One region of the Pseudogracilibacillus amylolyticus genome, then DNA from elsewhere that is predicted to be linked to it. Evidence: riboswitches for the same ligand, from Rfam matches in the RefSeq annotation. Region 1 holds a riboswitch; the other holds the start of a gene.
The links. A riboswitch is a leader RNA that binds a small molecule or an ion and turns the genes downstream of it on or off. The one in region 1 is predicted to bind cyclic di-GMP.
Positions count from the first base shown of each region.

Region 2: it holds a riboswitch for cyclic di-GMP, as region 1 does, so the genes downstream of both, ACPYKA_RS07065 (methyl-accepting chemotaxis protein) here and ACPYKA_RS05435 (chemotaxis protein CheX) in region 1, are expected to answer to the same signal.

Region 1 is NZ_JBPPZG010000030.1:8,075-11,846, forward strand. Features, by position in the region: gene ACPYKA_RS05415 (TetR family transcriptional regulator) at 1-364, shown strand, start outside; gene ACPYKA_RS05420 (DMT family transporter) at 429-776, shown strand; gene ACPYKA_RS05425 (DMT family transporter) at 777-1,091, shown strand; gene ACPYKA_RS05430 (response regulator) at 1,313-1,669, opposite strand; gene ACPYKA_RS05435 (chemotaxis protein CheX) at 1,689-2,144, opposite strand; cyclic di-GMP riboswitch class I at 2,286-2,386, opposite strand; gene ACPYKA_RS05440 (hypothetical protein) at 3,105-3,278, opposite strand; gene ACPYKA_RS05445 (S8 family peptidase) at 3,426-3,772, shown strand, end outside.
Region 2 is NZ_JBPPZG010000043.1:12,705-16,476, forward strand. Features, by position in the region: gene ACPYKA_RS07050 (ABC transporter permease) at 1-91, opposite strand, end outside; gene ACPYKA_RS07055 (ABC transporter ATP-binding protein) at 24-866, opposite strand; gene cysK (cysteine synthase A) at 965-1,891, opposite strand; cyclic di-GMP riboswitch class II at 2,121-2,205, shown strand; gene ACPYKA_RS07065 (methyl-accepting chemotaxis protein) at 2,322-3,772, shown strand, end outside.

The DNA of each region.
Region 1 (3,772 bases):
AATTCAAATAAAACTTGAAAAAATTGTCGACAGTATTTTTGCTATCAACAAAGAGTATAGCGAAGTGCTTGCAATCATTTATTCAGGGCTCGCTTCCACCGAACATTTAAAAGAATGGGAAACAGTTTATGCTCCTTTTTATCAGTGGATTAGCAACTTATTAGAAGAGGCAAAAGAAAATAATACGATTCGAGAATCAATCAAACCAAATCGAACTGCAAAACTTATCATCGGCTTAGTCGAATCTGCAGCCGAGCAAGTATTTTTGTATGACTATAGTAATGAACACGAAATCGAAATACAACGAGATGAAGTCATTCAGTTTTTATTTAATGCTCTAGGAATTTCAAGAGAAAATAGTTAACATTTCGTTAACTTTACTTTATAATGAATGACAGTCATTCATATTTTGTCAGGAGGAAATTTTAATGGGAAAGGCATGGGGTTATGTCGCCCTAACATCTTTTTTTGAATTAGTATGGATCTTTGGATTTAACGTCGTAAATGCCTGGTGGCAATGGATTTTCATTATTGCATTTATTTTAATAGATTTTCACTTTCTAGCAAAAGCGTGTGAACTATTACCAACAGGAACTGTTTATGCCGTGTTCGCTGGAGTGGGAACACTCGGTACGACATTAATGGATATATTTTTATTCAACGAAACTATTAATTTCGGAAAAATAATTTTTATCATTATTTTAATCGTTGGTGTTGCGGGATTAAAAATAGCGGATGATGTAGACGAGAAAAAAGCAATGAAAGGTTTGAAGTAAATGGGTTGGATACTTGTATTTCTGGCATCTATAAGCGAGTTTGTCGGCGTTGTCGGCCTAAAAAAATACAGTGAAAATAAATCAATAATCAATACAGTATTATATCTTGGCGGATTCGCTATGTCCTTCGCATTTTTATACTATTCTTTTAAGTTTTTACAAGTGAGCACAGCATATGCCGTTTGGGTAGGAATTGGAACAGCCGGAGCCGTAATCATCAATATGATATTTTTCGGCGAATCAAAAAGCCGCGGCCGAATTACTAGCCTTGTACTAATTATCATTGGGGTTGTTGGATTACGAGCATTGTCATAGAATCTGCGCAATCGTTATATTGTTGTAAAAAACATTGCATCCCTAAAAGTAATTCACGAAGATAGCTTAAAAGGTGCTGGGACATAACTAGCCAAAAATAGTTAAATAAAAAGGTTCCAAGCAATAAAAAATTTGCTTGGAACCTTTTTTGTGGTTTTTTCCATCTTCCGCCACTATTTTACCATTCATGGCGGCGTTTTTTCTTAAGTTCTTTTCTACTTCTATAAAACTTTCTCAAGTGCTTCTTGAATACGTTCTCGAGTAAACGGTTTAACAATAAAGTCATTTGCTCCTGCCTGGATGGCATCGAGTACCATACCCTGTTGTCCCATTGCGGAACACATAATAATTTTTACGTCCGAATTTATTTTTTTAATTTCCTTAACTGCATCAACACCATTCATCTCAGGCATCGTGATATCCATTGTAATTAATTCCGGTGTTAGTTCCTTAAACTTTTCGATTGCATCTTTTCCATTTTCCGCCTCTCCAACGACTATATGACCAAGCTTTGTTAAGATATCTTTCAGTTGCATACGCATAAAAGCAGCATCATCTGTTACTAAAACGGATGCCATTTGTAATCCTCCCATCCTATTAATCAATCAATAAATATGTATTCATTTTTCCAACATTAACAAAATCAACTGTTATCTCCAACGCTTTTTTATAGCCGGATAATTTTGTATTTCCTTGCATGATGGTCGGTGCGGTAATATTAATGTCAGTTCCGCTATCTGCAATAGTTGTAGAAATCCCACCCGCAATCATATTTCCAAGCTCACCACTAAAGGACAAAAGCATATCACCTTCTAATGGCATCCCGAACATTCTCTCCCCAATCGAGCCAAAAGTAGTCTGGTCCCCTGAGAACACTAATTTCCCTTTAATGTCCCCAGTAATGCCGATTAGAACTCCGAAGAATAAGCGGAAATCTTGATTAATCACTCGCGGCCTCTCAAATTCATAGTCAATTGGGATCACTGTCTTAATGGATGTTAACGCTCCATTTAACAGTTTCGTAACCGCACTATTTCTTTCGTTAGTTGTCATTTTTCCACTCCTTTCCTATTATCTCTTACATTTTTATAAGAGAAACTTTTTAGTAATAGAAACTATTGGATCGATCTATCCTTATATATATAATTAGCGTGAAACATAGCCAAAATTTTCAATAAATAAGTTATTTTATCATTTGGCAGCCAGGCGATCATAGCGTAATTTATCATTCAATATACCCCTTAGACCCTTGAGCTTTGCGCCCCTTCTTTTCAGATAGTTTGCCTTTTCAACAGTTCTTTTGTACCATACGTTATATCTTATCGAATAATGTAGTAAAAAGCAATCACTTATTTTTCAGTTGTACATTTTTTTCCATTACGCCTTTCTCATTAAAGGGCGTTTCATATGATAGTGAAAAAAGAAGAGGAATGTACAAGCTTCAAAATCCTTATAATTTTAATGTTTCAGAAAATAATTATGACCCTGCGCTTTATCCGATCGAACCTTGAGCTGTTTCAAATAGAATTGATGTTTTCAACAACCTCACCATCTGTATCAAGGAGGGGAGATTGTATCGGTGGCCAGTCATCATAAGAAGATAACTAGTGATTTTACATATACCGCTGCTGCAATTCGAGCGCACGTGAGTTAGCAATTTTTTAGGCACTTCGCATGTTGAGGAGCGACTCTGCATCTTTTCTAGACACTAAGCATGTTGAGGGAGTGACTCTGCATCTTTTCTAGACACTAAGCATGTTGGGGGAGCGACTCTGCATCTTTTCTAGACACTAAGCATGTTAGGGGAGCGACTCTGCATCTTTTCTAGACACTAAGCATGTTAGGGGAGCGACTCTGCATCTTTTCTAGACACTAAGCATGTTGGGGGAGCGACTCTGCATCTTTTCTAGACACTAAGCATGTTAGGGGAGCGACTCTGCATCTTTTCTAGACACTAAGCATGTTAGGGGAGCGACTCTGCATCTTTTCTAGACACTAAGCATATGGGGGGAGCTACTTACTTCTTATAAGAAGTGCAACCCCAAAAATGACTTTATACCTTTGCACAAACGATACCTCGGTCAAAAATGTCAGCACAATTATCGTCAAGTAAAATACACATCCAAGTAATAGGAACCCTTCTTTCCAAAAACGTTTACGAACAACAAGTTCCCGCACCTTTTTCATTACCAATTCTCCCCTTCCCTTTATAAAGTGAAATAACGATCCAAAAAATCAACTAAATAGATGAAATTTTTTAAAAAAATTCTCCACCAAATGATTTACTTTTCGCCTACTTTTTTCTCTTTCGTTTAGTAAAGGAGGAGATTCAAAATGAAAAATTCCATTCATTACAAGGCTTCGGAGGTTGTTTCGATACTCGATACGTTAACGATGACACCGGAAAATTTAGATGTCATTAAAGCACGTGACGTATGGGAAATTTCTAAACAAGGGGAAGGAAATGTCGTGGCAGTTCTAGACACTGGAGTTGATACAGATCACCAAAGTTTAGCCCGCAATATTATTGGCGGATATAATTTTTCGGATGACGATAAAGGTGATCCATCAATCTACGAAGACTATGCAGGCCATGGCACACATGTCGCGGGAATAATCGCAGCATACCAAGACAAGGGAAGGGGAATTTTTGGAGTCGCTCCAAAGTGCAAATTACTCAT
Region 2 (3,772 bases), on a different contig from region 1:
TAAAACTTGGTAAACCAGACAGTCTAGATGTAACTTCCCAAATCACCGCTATCATTGCGATGAAGATGATTCGTCTTAAAGTCGTAGTCATCCCCCATTTCCTCCCTTAACACCTTTTCGATTTCATTTTCTAGTATTTTCAATATTCTTTGTTCGGTGTGTAATGTTACCGAATCAAGCATAATTCCGTCTTTTGTCGTTGGAACAGAAATAACCTCTTTAATTTTCCCTGGTCTCGTTGCAAGTACAATAACACGCTCCGATAAAAGCACGGCTTCACGAATATTGTGCGTGATAAAAAATATCGTTACTTTCGTTTTTCTCCATATGTCCAATAATTCTTTATGAAGTACCATTCTTGTTTGTTCATCTAAAGCCGAAAATGGTTCATCCATTAGTAAAATATCTGGTTCCATCACCAGCGCTCTCGCGATGGCAACACGTTGTTTCATGCCGCCAGATAATTGGTGAGGATAGGAATGAACATACTTACTTAAATGCACCATCTTCAGTATGTCAAGCGCTTTTTCTTCGGCTTCTTTTTTAGTCATATTTTTCAGTTTCAGCCCGTACGTAACATTGTCTAACACCGTCAACCACGGGAACAAGCCATCTTCCTGGAAAACAATAACACGATCAGATCCCGGTTCACTTACCTTTCTACCTGAGATTTGAATCGAACCTTCATCCGCTTTTTCTAGTCCTGCAATCACATATAATAATGTTGATTTTCCGCATCCTGAGGGGCCTACAATCGATACAAAGTTTCCCTTTTCAACGTCGATATTGATATTTTCAAGAACCTTTACATTCTCATTTTTTTCATTTTTAAAACTTTTATTAATACCGTTTATCGTCAAATACATTTTTTCACCTCAAATCGTTATTCTTTCTCATTAAAACAAATCGGTTTACTGAGCATTATAGTTAATAAAAAAATAGAGACTACTAATCTCCTACTCTCTTAATCAAACAGGTCGCTTGATAAATAACGTTCGCCAGTATCAGGCGCAATACATACGACTGTTTGACTCGGATGTAATCGACGTGCAACAAGTAGAGCAGCATATACAGACGCACCACCTGAGGGACCTAATAATATTCCTTCTTGAGCTGCTAATTTATGCACTGTTTGATAAGCATCATCATCCTCTATTCGAATAATTTCATCATAAACATCTGTATTTAATATTTTTGGAATAAATCCCGGACTTGTTCCGACTAGTTTATGTTTACCCGGCTTTCCACCTGAAAGAACCGGAGATCCTGCTGGCTCAACAACATGAGTTGAGATAGATTTATCATATTCTTTCAACGTTTCACCAGTTCCTGTAATCGTTCCTCCAGTACCTGCCGTGCAAACGAATGCAGCAAGTTTTTTCTTTTCGGCTTCCATTGCTTCAATAATTTCTTTCGCAGTTGAAATTCGATGTATATCTGGGTTTGCTTCATTTTCAAATTGCATTGGAATAAAACTATTTGGAATCTCAGCAGCTATTTCTTCCGCTTTTTCAATTGCAGCCGGCATCTTTCCTGCACTAGGTGTCAAAACTACTTTTGCACCAAATGCTTTTAAGATGTTTACCCTTTCCGCCGTAGAAGAGTCAGGCATGACGATAATCGCTTTGTAACCCTTTGCAGCAGCATTCATAGCAAGACCAATCCCAGTATTTCCAGAGGTTGGTTCTATAATCGTTGCACCTGGCTTTAATAGTCCAGCCTTTTCTGCTTGCTCAAGCATGTAAAACGCAGCACGATCTTTCACACTTCTACTCGGGTTAAAATATTCAAGTTTCACATAAATTTCCGCACCATTTGGATCTGCAATTCTATTTAATTTGACTAATGGAGTATTCCCAATTAATTCTGCAATATTGTTGACGATTTTCAAACTATTTTCTTCCTCTCGTAAAAGGTTATTTTTTATTATAGCAGAAAAATCTTATAATTCCTACCTTTTTACAGTGAATTAATGTGTAAAAAAGGAAGTTCTCTCCCATTTTTTGTGCCTAATTTTTGTTCAAGAATTAGTCACATTATTCTTGCACAAATGCAGGTAAAAAGTGTAAAATAATACAGTATGTAAAATTCTAATGACTTAGAACTTTATGTCTATTTTAAATCTAAAAGGAAGCTATGAACAGACAATCCATATGTGGGCACTTGATTGTTTGGGAGCAAGTAGTGCAACCGACCTACTCAGTTTAGGGTCGGTATTTTTATGGTTACGATTATAAAGTCAAACTAAGAGGTGATTAACATAAGAATAGCTTAATTTTTTAAAAACTATTAACACATACATATCGTGGAGGAAAAAAAGCATGAAACTTTTTATGAAAAAAACAAAATCATGGAATGAATATTTTAATCATTCAAGTGAAACTGATATTGCTGAGGTTGGTGATCGTGTAAAAGAACGATTAGCATTTATGAATATCAACGAAGAAAATTTAGCTAATATTCGTGAAGCATCATCGATCCTTTCGCCTTATAAAGTCGAAATTATTAACCAATTTTATAACAATATAACGGCGGTCAATCATTTGAAAACTATCATCAATCAACATTCAACCGTTGAACGATTAAGAAAAACGATGGAGAGATATTTTGAGCAATTTTTAGAAGCAGAGGTGAATATGGATTATGTCATGACGAGAATTATAATCGGACAAGTACATAGTCGCATTAATTTAACAGTAGAACATTTTATTTCTGCGCACCATATGTTAATCCAGATTATGACGTCGATTTTGATGGAAAAATTGCACAGTCAACCGAAACGGATGATGGATACCGTTCTTTCCATTCAAAAGTTAGCAACATTTGATCAGCAACTTATCGTTGAAGTATATATGGAAGAAACATTCAAATCCCTTTTATTTGGTATTTCCGATACACTTAATTACACTACTCAATTAGATGCTTCCAAACAGTTAATGTCAGAAGTGGATAATATGAACTTGGAAAGCCATAGTGTTTCAAGTGCGACTGAGGAAGTGAGTGCGTCCATTCTAGAGGTTGCAAATCAATCAATGAAGGTGGCTGAAGGAACAGATGACGCCGTAAAATCTGCCGAAGAGAGCAAACAAATTGTCCATGACACGTTAGAAGATATAGAGAAAGTAGGTCATGTTTATAATCAAGTGGTTCTGCAAGTTGATGAACTCAACCAAGAGATAGAGAAAACACATCATGTTGTTGAAGTGATTGGACAAATAACGGATCAAACAAACTTACTTGCGTTAAATGCAAGTATTGAGGCGGCAAGAGCTGGAGAACATGGAAAAGGTTTCTCCGTTGTAGCGAATGAAGTAAGAAAGCTAGCTGAGCACACAAAGGAACAAACATTACAAGTAACAACGAATATGGAAACATTACAGAATGTTGCAAATCTAGTCACAAAACAGATGACCAATACTGAAGAATTGATTAAAAAAAGTGTGGATGGTGCCAAAGTTGCGGATGAGGCTCTAAACAAGATTATGTTAGCGATGCAAGACATTAACCACGCTACTTCACAAATTGCGGCGATGTCAGAAGAGCAGACATCAGCTGTTGATGAAATTGCACGCCGTAACTCGATTATTTCTGGATTAAGTAATAGTTCACAAGAAATTGCAAAAGAAACAGCGAATGTTATTTTTGAATTAAGTAAGCAAATGGAAGATTATCGGAATACTTTTTTTGAAACAAATATTCGTTTAAATTCTAGAGACATTATTAAGGTGGCAAAAACCGACCATCTTCTTTGGAAATGGAAAATTTACAATAT